DNA from 2 places in the Marinobacter sp. KM021 genome. Region 2 is predicted to be linked to the other one. Evidence: predicted binding sites of a transcription regulator. Region 2 holds the regulator's gene; the other holds the start of a gene.
The links. The regulator LexA, encoded in region 2, represses DNA repair genes until DNA is damaged. The targets are predictions, from matches to a motif close to CTGTNTNNNNANACAG.
Positions count from the first base shown of each region.

Region 1: recN (DNA repair protein RecN) is a predicted target of LexA. The motif match lies at 4,093-4,108, and genes of this name have one in related genera.

Region 1 covers NZ_CP136129.1:2,837,047-2,843,336, forward strand. Annotated here, with positions in the region: gene dapB (4-hydroxy-tetrahydrodipicolinate reductase) at 1-85, opposite strand, end outside; gene dnaJ (molecular chaperone DnaJ) at 97-1,221, opposite strand; gene dnaK (molecular chaperone DnaK) at 1,300-3,225, opposite strand; gene grpE (nucleotide exchange factor GrpE) at 3,318-3,914, opposite strand; gene recN (DNA repair protein RecN) at 4,178-5,857, shown strand; gene fur (ferric iron uptake transcriptional regulator) at 5,918-6,290, opposite strand, start outside.
Region 2 covers NZ_CP136129.1:620,666-626,955, reverse strand. Annotated here, with positions in the region: gene RVM24_RS02975 (sigma-54 dependent transcriptional regulator) at 1-1,016, opposite strand, end outside; gene RVM24_RS02970 (hypothetical protein) at 1,087-1,416, opposite strand; gene RVM24_RS02965 (DUF1329 domain-containing protein) at 1,507-2,865, opposite strand; gene RVM24_RS02960 (DUF6586 family protein) at 3,088-3,570, shown strand; gene RVM24_RS02955 (hypothetical protein) at 3,632-3,892, shown strand; gene RVM24_RS02950 (cell division inhibitor SulA) at 3,899-4,390, opposite strand; gene lexA (transcriptional repressor LexA) at 4,431-5,039, opposite strand; gene RVM24_RS02940 (amidoligase family protein) at 5,206-6,207, shown strand; gene RVM24_RS02935 (gamma-glutamyl-gamma-aminobutyrate hydrolase family protein) at 6,200-6,290, shown strand, end outside.

The sequences.
Region 1 (6,290 bases), 2.2 Mb from region 2:
CGAGTTCGAGGCCTTCGGTGCCGTCTACGGCTTCGATCAGTACTTTGCCCATGCGCCCGGCGGCGCCGATGATTGCTACCCGCATCTGTTCTGCCCTCAGAATTTCATTTCGTCGAAGAAGCTTTTCACACCCTCAAACCAGGAGGTTTTCTTCGGAGCATGATGGGTGCCGTTGTTGCCGCTCAGGGTTTCCTGGAACTCTTCCAGCAGCTCTTTCTGGCGCTTGGTAAGGTTGACCGGTGTTTCCACCATCACGCGGCACAGCAAATCGCCGGCAGGGCCACCGCGAACGGGACTCACTCCCTTGTTGCGCAGGCGGAAGAGTTTGCCGGTCTGGGTTTCCGGTGGAATCTTGAGTTTGACCCGGCCATCCAGGGTCGGCACTTCCAGTTCACCACCCAGGGCTGCGTCCACGATGCTGATAGGCACTTCGCAGTATAGATTACGGCCATCACGGGTAAAGATGGAGTGCTCGCGCACGGCAATCTGCACATACAGGTCGCCTGGCGGCCCACCATCAACGCCCATTTCGCCCTCACCTGAAAGGCGAATGCGATCGCCGGTATCCACACCGGGTGGCACTTTCACAGACAGGGTTTTTTCCTGCCTCACGCGGCCCTGGCCGTGGCACACTTTACAGGGATTCTTGATAACCTGACCGGAGCCCCGGCAGGTCGGGCATGCCTGCTGCACGGTGAAGAAACCCTGCTGCATGCGAACCTGCCCCATACCCTGGCAGGTACCACAGGTTTCAGGACGGGAGCCTTTTTCAGCACCACTGCCATCGCAGGCTTCACACTCTTTGTGGCCAGGAATATTGATCTTGACGGTTTTGCCTTTGACGGCTTCTTCCAGATCGATTTCCAGGGTGTAGCGCAGGTCTGAACCACGAGTATTGCGGCCCCGACCACCGCCACCGAAGATGTCACCAAATACATCGCCAAAGATATCGGAGAAGCTGGCACCACCGCCGCCAAAGCCACCGCCGGCCTGGCCATCCACGCCGGCATGACCAAACTGGTCGTAGGCCGCACGCTTGCTGCCATCGGCAAGAATTTCGTAGGCTTCGCTGGCCTCCTTGAACTTGTTCTCGGCGTCTTTGTCGTCCGGGTTACGGTCCGGATGGTATTTCATCGCAAGCTTTCGGTAAGCCCGCTTTATGTCCTTCTCGTCCGCGTCCCGGGAGACCCCGAGTACTTCGTAATAATCGCGCTTGGCCATGCTTAAAACCCTGTTGCTATAACGCGGAAAACGCGGGGCTTACCCCCGCGTTTTCCAACTACCTGATGTACTTAGGATTTACTTCTTGTCGTCGTCTTTGACTTCTTCGAACTCGGCGTCCACCGCATCGTCAGCCGCCTGGGACTGGGCACCTTCCTGCCCGCCAGCCTGCTGCGCCTGGTCTGCCTGATCCGCGTACATCTTCTGTGCAAGCTCGGAAGACACTTCGGTCAGTTTCTGAGTCTTGGTTTCGATGGCTTCCTTGTCAGAGCCGGTCAGGGCTTCTTCCAGATCCTTGATGGCCGCCTCGATAGACTCCTTTTCACTGTCAGAAACCTTGTCGCCGGCTTCGGTCAGGGTCTTGCGCACGGCGTGAACCATGGCATCACCCTGGTTGCGAACCTGAACCAGCTCTTCGAACTTGCGATCTTCCTCGGCGTTGGCCTCGGCATCGCGAACCATCTTCTCGATCTCGTCGTCGTTCAGACCAGACGAGGCCTTGATAACGATGGACTGTTCTTTACCGGTGGCCTTGTCTTTGGCAGACACGTTCAGGATACCGTTGGCATCGATATCGAAGGTGACTTCGATCTGCGGCACACCGCGCGGCGCCGGCGGAATATCCGCCAGGTCAAAGCGGCCCAGCGACTTGTTCTGGGAAGCCTGCTTACGCTCACCTTGAACCACGTGAATGGTTACGGCCGTCTGGTTGTCATCCGCTGTTGAGAACGTCTGCGACTTCTTGGTCGGGATGGTGGTGTTCTTGTCGATCAGCGGCGTTGCCACGCCACCCATGGTTTCAATACCCAGAGTCAGCGGGGTTACGTCCAGCAGCAGCACGTCTTTTACGTCACCGGAAAGAACAGCCGCCTGGATGGCAGCACCCATGGCCACGGCTTCGTCCGGGTTCACGTCTTTACGGGCTTCTTTGCCGAAGAACTCTTTTACCTTTTCCTGCACCAGCGGCATACGGGTCTGACCACCCACCAGGATAACTTCGTCGATTTCAGACGCCTTCATGCCGGCGTCCTGCAGTGCGACTTTACAGGGCTCCAGGCTGCGCTGAACCAGATCTTCCACCAGGCTTTCCAGCTTGGCGCGGGTCAGCTTCACGTTCATGTGCTTGGGCCCAGACGCGTCTGCAGTGATGTACGGCAGGTTCACGTCTGTCTGCTGGCTGCTGGACAGCTCGATCTTCGCTTTCTCACCGGCTTCCTTCAGGCGCTGCATGGCCAGGGAATCGCCGCGCAGGTCGATGCCACTGTCTTTCTTGAACTGGTCTGCCAGGTACTCGATGACCTTCAGGTCGAAGTCTTCACCACCCAGGAAGGTGTCACCGTTGGTGGCCAGAACCTCGAACTGATGCTCACCGTCGACATCCGCAATTTCAATAATGGAGAGGTCGAAAGTACCACCACCCAGATCGTATACAGCAACTGTGCGGTCACCGCTCTTCTTGTCCAGGCCATAGGCCAGGGCAGCCGCGGTCGGCTCGTTGATGATACGCTTCACTTCCAGACCGGCGATCTTACCCGCGTCTTTGGTGGCCTGGCGCTGACTGTCATTGAAGTAAGCCGGCACGGTGATAACTGCTTCCGTTACCTTCTCGCCCAGGTAGTCTTCTGCAGTCTTCTTCATTTTCTTCAGAACTTCTGCAGAGATCTGGGGCGGTGCCATCTTCTGGCCCTTCACTTCAACCCAGGCGTCGCCGTTGTCGGCCTTGGAGATCTTGTAAGGCACCATCTTGATGTCTTTCTGAACCACATCGTCCTCAAAACGACGACCGATCAGACGCTTGATGGCGTAAAGGGTGTTATGGGGGTTGGTGACCGCCTGGCGCTTGGCGGACTGACCAACCAGGGTCTCGTTATCGTCGGTGTACGCGATAATGGAGGGAGTTGTACGATCACCCTCAGCATTTTCAATAACCTTTACCTTGTCGCCATCCATGATGGCCACACAGGAGTTGGTGGTTCCCAGGTCGATACCAATAATCTTGCTCATCGAATCACTCCAAATCTTTCTGAATGCTGTCCCAGGGAGGTTTGCCCTGACTGTCGCTGTTTAATCGCTATATTGGCGCTTTAATCGGCTTTTCAAGCCTGCTCGTCGATTTTTGGTGCATCTTCGGCCTTGGCCACAACCACCATGGCGGGACGAACCACGCGACCGTTCAGCAGGTAGCCCTTCTGCACCACGGCAACCACACTGTTCGGCTCGGCATCTGGCGCGGGCACCATAGACATCGCCTCGTGCTGTTGCGGATCGAACGGTTCACCCACCGGGTTCACCTGTTCAACGTTGAATTTCTTGAGGCCGTTCATGAACAGGCCCAAAGTCATTTCCACGCCTTCGCGAATGGAGCCAACCAGCTCACCGGCGTTTTCATGTCCTTCAGTGCTTTCCACTGCCTTTTCAAGGCTGTCCGCCACCGGAAGAAGCTCTTTCACAAACTTTTCCAGAGCGAACTTGTGGGCCTTTTCCACATCAATTTCGGCTCGACGACGCACATTCTGCATCTCAGCCTGGGCCCTCAGCGCCTGGTCCTGGTATTCCTGCAACTGCGCCTTCAGCAATTCCAGTTCGGAACCTTCTTCAGCACCGGCGGTTTCTGCTTCGCCCTGCTCTTCTGTGGCGTTTACTGCCTCGTTCAGCTCGTCTACTTGTTCGTTGCGCTTATCGTCAGCACTCATGACAACTCCTGATGACTTTCCCTGGGCCCGAGGGCCTGCGGCTAAATGAGCCCCGCCTTGCACAGGCAGGAAAATACGACTTTGCGAACGGATATGGGGCCCGCCCCTCAGGTTTCAACCTCAAACGATGCATTCTTTCAGATTTTCACGATTCGATTGTTTGCAATCAGGAAAAAGGCTGTATATATTCACAGCAACTGTATAGATCAACAGTGTCCAGACAATTTTCAGAGAGTCTCCAATTCTGAGCGGAGGTTATCGGCATGCTCACACAACTTATGGTCTCCAACTACGCCATCGCCGAACGGGTCGACCTGCATTTCAGCAAAGGCATGACGGCCCTGACCGGTGAAACCGGCGCAGGTAAATCCATTGTTCTGGATGCTCTCAGCCTGGCCATGGGCGGCCGAGCAGATGCCGGAGCCGTGCGCCACGGCGCCAAACGAGCCGATATCACCGCCAGCTTCGACATCTCACGTATTCCGATTGCCCGACAATGGCTGGAAGAACACGAACTGGATGACAAAGACGACTGCATCCTGCGCCGGACCATCAGCAAGGATGGTCGTTCAAAAGCCTTTATTAATGGCCAGCCCTGCCCACTCTCCCAGCTCAAGGACCTTGGCGGCCTGCTGATGGATATTCACAGCCAGCACCAACATCAGTCACTGCTGCAAAAAGACACTCATCGGAAGCTGCTGGACGAATTCTCCGGCGCCGAAGACCTGGCAGAGCAAACCCGGGATGCCTGGAAAGCCTGGCATAGAACCAGTCAGAAGCTGGAACAGCGGCGCCAGAACGCCGACGAGGCAGAGGCAAAACTGCAACTGCTCCGGTACCAGGTGGAAGAGCTGGACCGGCTTGCCCTGGGCGATGGCGAACAGGAAGCGCTTGAACAGGAACAAGCGCAGCTGAGCCAGGCCGATGCGGTACTGCATAGCAGCCATCAGGCTGCCCTGCTGTGCACTGAGGACGAAACCAGTGCCGCCGACCTGGTGCGTCAGGCACTCCAGCAACTGGAGCAACTCCCAGTGGATGTTCCGGCACTGGCTGACACCATCCAGATGCTGACCGAAGCACAGATCCAGATTTCAGAAGCCGGGGACAACCTTCGGCACTTTGTTGAAGACTACGAAGCAGACCCCGCACGGCTGGCCGAGGTCGAGGAACGCCTGAGCGCCATTTATCAGATGGCTCGAAAGCACCGCATCACACCGGAGGAATTGCCGGAACTGCACCAACGCCTGTCGAACGAACTGGAAGAACTGGACGGCGGCGAAGGCAGCCTCGAGCAGCTTGAGGCAGAGCAGCAAGCCCTGCGCAAACGGTTTGATGAACTGGCCGGGCAATTAACGGCCAAGCGGGAGCAGGCAGCGGCGGAACTGGATCAGCGAATTGCTCAGGAGCTTGCACAGCTGAGCATGCCGGCCGTCCAGTTTGTTACCAAACTGGGCCGCAACAGCAATGACGAACCGGCCCCCCACGGTATGGAAGATGTCGAGTTCCTGGTCAGCGCCAACCCGGGGCAACCCGCACGCCCACTGGCCAAGGTGGCCTCCGGGGGCGAACTGTCTCGGATCAGCCTTGCCATTCAGGTAGTGGTCGCCCAGACCTCAACCACCCCCACCCTCGTGTTTGACGAAGTGGACGTGGGTATTGGTGGCGGCACAGCAGAGGTGGTCGGGCGTTTGCTCCGGTCTCTGGGCAGCAACGGCCAGGTGCTGTGTGTCACTCACTTGCCCCAGGTTGCAGCTCAGTGCCACCAGCACCTGTTCGTCAGCAAATTCACCGAACAGGACGCAACCTATTCACGCATTGAAACGCTGGATGACCAGGGAAGAATCAGCGAAGTGGCAAGAATGCTGGGCGGCGTAGACATGACAGAGCACACCATTGCCCACGCCCGGGAGATGTTCGTTAAGGGTCAGGCGACCCATCACTGAATCCCCCTCTCGATTCGGAGAGCTGTTGGGGCCGGCGCTTGCTGGCCCCTTTTTTTTGACTTATTTCTTGGAAGAGCCCAAAGGCTTAACGTAGAGGATCAGGCTGTGATCAACGATCTCATAGCCGTGCTCCCTGGCGATCTTCTGCTGGCGCTCTTCGATGATATCATCCACAAACTCGATCACTTCTCCGGTTTGCGTGCATACCATGTGGTCATGGTGATCATCGCCCGCCATTTCGAAGACGGCGTGGCCACCCTCAAAGTTATGGCGCAACACCAGGCCTGCGGCCTCGAACTGAGTCAGCACCCGGTAGACGGTTGCCAGCCCCACGTCATCTCCCTGATCCAGCAGCTTCTTGTAAACATCCTCGGCACTCAAATGGTGCTCTTCGGCGTTCTCCAGAATATTGAAGATTTTGACTCTCGGGAGA
Region 2 (6,290 bases):
CGCTTCTCTTTCTCCATCCGGGAGATCAGCTCATTGATCAGCAACGGTATGTCTTCAACCCGCTCTCGCAGCGCCGGCATTTCAATGGGAAATACATTGAGACGGTAATAGAGGTCTTCCCGGAAATCGCCGGATTCAATCATGTCTTCGAGATGCTTGTGAGTGGCGGCAATCACCCGCACATCAGCAGACTGGGTACGGTTACTGCCCACACGCTCAAAGGTACGCTCCTGCAACACCCGCAGAATCTTAACCTGCATGTTCAGCGGCATATCCCCGATTTCGTCCAGGAACAGGGTGCCTCCTTCGGCCAACTCAAAACGCCCTACCCGGGCGGTAATGGCGCCGGTAAAGGCTCCTTTCTCATGCCCGAACAGCTCGCTCTCCAGCAACTCTGCGGGAATGGCGCCGCAGTTGACCGGCACAAAAGGCTTATCCCGGCGGGAGGAATGATAATGCAGGTTACGGGCGACCACTTCCTTGCCAGTGCCGGATTCACCGGTGATCAGAACGCTGACGTCTTTATCAGCCACCTGTTCCATCAACTGGCGCACCTGCTGAACCTTGCGACTGGTGCCCACCAGACTGCGGAACAACTGAACACCCCGCTGCTGCCCCCGCTCCTTGCTGCGACTGAACTGGTCGTGGTAGATCTGGGCCCGGTAGAGTGAATCCACAAACTTGGTGTAGTTCAGGGGCCATTCCATCCTGGCGATAATGCGGTTCGCATCGTCTTCTGACACGCCCTTGAGATCCGGGTCACCCACCAGAAGAATCGGTAGCCCCTGGGCCAGTTTGCACACCCTCTGAACATGCGCGGTGCTGGCGGCTTCTTCGCCGTTGATCACGGCTACGCCGATACTTTCTTTGGTCTGCTCGTCGTCACTCTCCAAAAGCGCCAATGCTTCGTCACCGGCCAGCACCTGCTCTTCGCCGACAAATTCGAGAATGGTGATCAGGTCCCTGCGCCTGGAGTCATCCTCACTCAGCACCAGCACTTTGTTATTTTTGGACATTCACGAGAATCTCTTTGGGAATTTGTGCGGTATTTAAGACTGTATAAGCTCAGGAGTCAATTTTATGACGCTATCTTTGGCGGTTTGTTGAAACGTTCTGATAAGCACGGGCCGCCGTACGGTTTTCATTGACGCCCTTGAGCGATTCCCGGGCTTCATCCCGGGCCTTGACCGCAGCCTGGTTTGCCGCTTCCACGAACTGATTCAAAGCGTCCAGGCGGTCCCTGATCAGGGCCGGATCGATGCGCCCCTGTTCCAGCTCCACCATTAACGGTTCAATTGCGGGTTTAACGCGGGCATTCAGTTCCGCAAGTTGCTCCCAGTCCTGGGCAGCGAGGGCCTGGTCCAGCTCGGACCGGAGTTGATCAAGACTTTCAAGAAGAGCCTGGGGGTCTGCCATGGGATGTACTCCACATTTCAACAGGATGTCGGAGCCTGGCAGTCGGTTGAGGCGGGTGCTGCCCATAAGCAGGCAGCACCCGGGGAAGGTTTACCGGCGCGCGGCCCTGCGGGCGGCGGCAGCGGTAAATTCGTTGCCCCGATACCCAGGCTCAAAATTATAGGCCGGGTAGCCGTTATCCAGGCCATCGATGTAGTAACGCTGTGCTTTCAGATCATACGTCATTTCCATGGTGGTCCAGAAGACCGGCACACTGTAATAGACAATGTTGTGGGCTTCGGATACACGCCAGAGTTCGCCAGCCTCGTTATATTCTTCCGTGGCCAGAATCTGCCAGCTGTCCTCATCAATGTAGTAAACGCGGCGATCATAGATATGGCTGATGCCGGTGCGTCGCTTCGCCTCGACTACCCACACCCGGTGAAGCTCGTATCGGGTCAGGTCCTGATTGATGTGGTTCGGCCGGATCACGTCATTTGGACGAACACTTTCATCGTGCAGTTTGTAGGCGTTGTAGGGAACGATCAGTTCACGCTTGCCCTTGAGTTCCCAGTCGTACTGGTTAGGGGCACCGTTGTACATGTCCTTCTGGTCGACTGAACGCAGTGACGATGAGTTCGGCAGATCCGTCTCATAGGCCAGATTCGGGGACCGGCGCAAACGGCGGGAACCGGAATCGTAACGCCATGCCAGTCGCGGTGAGCGAACCTGGTCAAGGGTTTCATGAACCAGGGTAATAGTGCCAGCCAGGCTGGACGGCGCGACGGTTTCGGTTTTCAGGTAGAAAATCTTGTTATCAATGTCTTCCAGCTCAGCACCGGGGCGACTGTAGGCGAAGAAATAGTCGTACTGGTTAACGACCGGGTTGAACGAGCCGTCCCGCTGCGGCGTAGCCGATGCACTGCGGAACGACAGTTCCTCACCCCGGTACCGGAGAATATGGTTCCAGATCGCTTCCAGGCCGTTCTGTGGAATGGGGAACGGACTGGTCATGATGGTGTCTCGAACACCGTTACCGTTATCCAGAAGTTCAGCTGTCAGTGCGTTCTGGTAAAACTTCTCGTAGACATGCTCGGGGAACGCTGCTGTTCGGCGGGCCTGGTACACCGGCATGAAAAATTCCGGGCCGTATTGCTCCAGCATCTGAATGTGGCCGTCCGACAGTATGTCCCGGTACTGGTCCAGATTGTCACGGGTAATAACGTACAGCGCTTCGTCTTCCGGGAACGGGTTAATCTCTACGGTGCCTTCGCGCCAATTGGCCGGGGGTGAAGCCAACCCGCCAGTCCAAGCCGGAATGGTGCCAGACTCGTTACCCGCCCGCTCTGCACCCACCGGCGTGAGATCATTCTTCAAACGCTCGGCCTCTGCCGGCGACACCTTTGCCAAGGCCGGACCTGAACACCCCAATACCGCCGCTGCAATAGCAGCAATTATCCGGTTCCGCATCCTTATTACCTCCAATAATGGACCACAAGACGATCAAAGCTTGTTCAATCTGTGCGCCTTTTTGCCAGTTTCAAACGACCGTTTCAAGTGATTGTTTGTAGTTTCTTGTGAAATGCAGCTACTACGGGGAGCCCAGGGGAGGAGAAATTTGCGCGCAAAAATGATAGACTCTGGCGGTTGTTCTGATTGGACTCTTGAACGCTCACGTAGTGCGGGTGGTAGATGGCATCACAATGGTACTCACTGGTAGCCCAAAAGCTTTTTCTGGCCAACACCTTACTCGCCAGGCTTGAGTCGGACACCAAGCGCTCCGCTGCGGAAACGGAAGCGCTGTCTCAGGGCTCCGCCGAGCTCCTGCTACGGGCAAGGCGAACGCTGCTGGTGATGATTGCGCGATACCATCAGCACAAAGCCGAAAAACCGCAGACACTGGCAGAACTGGAAACACTGTTTCCTTACGAGGTACACGAGACCCGGCTTTTGAGAGAACTGGCAGAGACATCGGGAAGCTGGTGGAACCATCTTGATCAGGTTGAATCGGCTTTGAGCCAGCCTCCGACCACACGCAAGAATGTTACCGAAGAGAATATCATCGCGGTTTCAGTCGAACAGGGCCCGAACCGGTCCGCCGCCACACTTAGAAAGACCCTGACGGCCATGACTGAACTGGCCAAACGGCTTGAGGAACAACACAGCGAGTGGTAGCCCCACCCTGTTGGTTAAATTCCCACACCGAATCGAATACACCAAGACAAAGGTTGAACGAATGTCACCATCGTTTTTTGAAATCGTACAACTTGCCAATGGCGACTACGCCTTGCGCCGCATTGATGACGACGCAGCGCCGTTGGTGCGCATTTCCTTCTCGCAGGAGGCCAGGGAAATGATGGAAGACCGCGACATGAGCGTAGCCAAGGCGATGATTGCGGCAGGGATTGAGGCCGCCGGCAATATCGCACACGATATTGACTGGGACGATGACGACAATGATCTGGCCGAACCCCAGCCCCAATACACCCTCCACTGAACTCCTTTACCGATGACGCAGCACCACGCCGTGGCTGCTACCTTGCGCCGAAGCCTTTTGAAGGGACTCAAAGGCTGAACGCCCGAGCTTGTTAGTCCAGAGCACCACCGCATGACAGGTACCGGCACTCAAAGCACGCTCAGCCAGCTGCTGTGCTGAGTAATCGTTGGTTGAGCGCAATACCAGCAATTCACTGGCCACAATACCGTGCATTTTCTGCCACTTGCCAACCAAGGACTGTGGCGGGTCAATCAGTGCCAGCCAGCGCTTCTCCTGGTTCAGCTGGGTGAGCATAGGGAGCAGCAACTGGACGTTCTCTACCTGGCCTTCAGGAAGAATAATTTCCGTCACGTTACCGCCAAAATCCCTGGTTCCCCGACCGACGTCTGACGATGAGTGAAGGGCTGTGGACCGTGCTTTTCCTGTAGACACCGTGCGGGCGGGCATGATGGCCGCCGGCTGGAACGCCATGTTCTGAGTGAAGCTTAACTGTTCCATTGCTCACCTACCTGCGCTAATCGTTTCTTATTGCTGGTTATCAATGCAAATCTGATCGGCGGATCACGCCCACACCCAGACCTTCGATAAACAACTCCTGTTCAGCCAGATCAATTTCAATCGGGGCAAACTCTTCGTTTTCCGCAATCAACCAGACCTTTGAGCCGTCCCTGCGAAACCGCTTTACCGTCACTTCTTCACCAACCCTGGCAACAACCACCTGCCCGTTATGGACATCCTGAGTGCGATGCACTGCGAGCAGATCACCGTCGAGAATGCCAATGTCTTTCATGCTCATGCCGCGCACCCGGAGCAGGTAATCGGCGGATGGCGAGAAAAATTCCGGCTGCAAAGTGCAGTGCTCTTCAATGTGTTCCTGGGCGAGAATCGGGCTGCCCGCCGCAACCTGGCCGACAACCGGTAACCCCGGGTCCTGCTCCACTTCCGGCAGTCGAATCCCCCGGCTGGCACCGGGCACCATTTCGATGGCGCCTTTCCTGGCCAGGGCCCGCAAGTGCTCCTCTGCCGCATTGGCGGAGCGGAACCCCAGTTCGGCAGCGATTTCTGCCCGCGTTGGCGGGTAACCGGTTTCGTCTACGTAACGCCGGATGATATCCAGCACCTGGGACTGTCGCGCGGTCAGCTTCATGCATGTACTCCGGGTTTTTCATCCTGGTTTTATATACAGTGATTTGACTATATACAGTGTTTTATCCAGTGTAAAGCCCGATTGAAATTTTCTGCCATGTAATCGGGCCGCAGCATATCGGTGTGTTATGGTTTAAGTCCGTGAATTATATGGATGCAAGGTGCCAATGAATTCGACAGAGCGTTGTGCGATGCCGGAGCGGCTTCGTAATCATCAAGGAGAAGAGCGTAGAGTTGGCGTGGAGATTGAACTCTCCGGACTGGGCTACGATGAACTGGTCGAACATGTCGCCCGCCTGCTCAAGGGCACCCCGGAGCTGGAGTCGCGTTATGTCACCAGCCTGGAGACTGACGCCGGAACCTTCACCATTGAGCTGGACTCTGACCCCGTGAAGGATCTTGACCTGGCGGACGAACGCCTGCCCGAGTCAATCCGCGAGCTGGGCACCCACGCCATGGATGTCATCGATTTTGCTGCAGAGCGCATTGTGCCTCTTGAGATTGTCGGGCCGCCTCTGCCCTTTTCCAGACTGGACCTGATAGAGGAACTGGTAGACCAGCTTCGCGACCTTGGCGCGGAAGGCAGCAGGGAAGCGATTTATTTTGCTTTCGGCCTGCAACTCAATCCCGAACTGCCGGACCTGGAACCCGCAACCATTGTCACCTACCTGCAGGCCTTCGCGGCACTTTATGACTGGCTCAAATCCCGGCATCAGATTGACATAAGCCGAAAATTTACCACTTACATCGAGCCCTGGAGCAGCCGTTACACGGATATGCTGATGGCGGAAAATTACGCTCCCGACCAGGCCTCGCTGATGAAAGACTATCTGAACTTCAACCCGACGCGGAACAAGGCCCTGGATCTTCTGCCACTGTTTGCACACATGGATTCAGAGCTGTTGCACGACTATGTAGACGACCCGAGAATCAAGAGCCGGCCGACGCTGCACTACCGGTTACCCGATTGCGATATCGACAACCCCCGATGGCATTTCTCCACGGTCTGGAACGACTGGGTGGTACTGGAGCAGATCGCAAACCATCCAGAGCACCTGAAAGAACTCAGGGAACTGTTCCGCGAAGCCCAGACATTCAGTTTTCGCAACCTCACCCGCTCATGGCGTGACACCACGGAACAATGGCTTGAACAGCGCGGTTATGTCTGAGACCCAGGAAGCACCAGAATCGCCGGGGATCACCATTGGCATCAGCGGCCCCGCCCGGCGCAGCACCGCCCACAGACTGATCA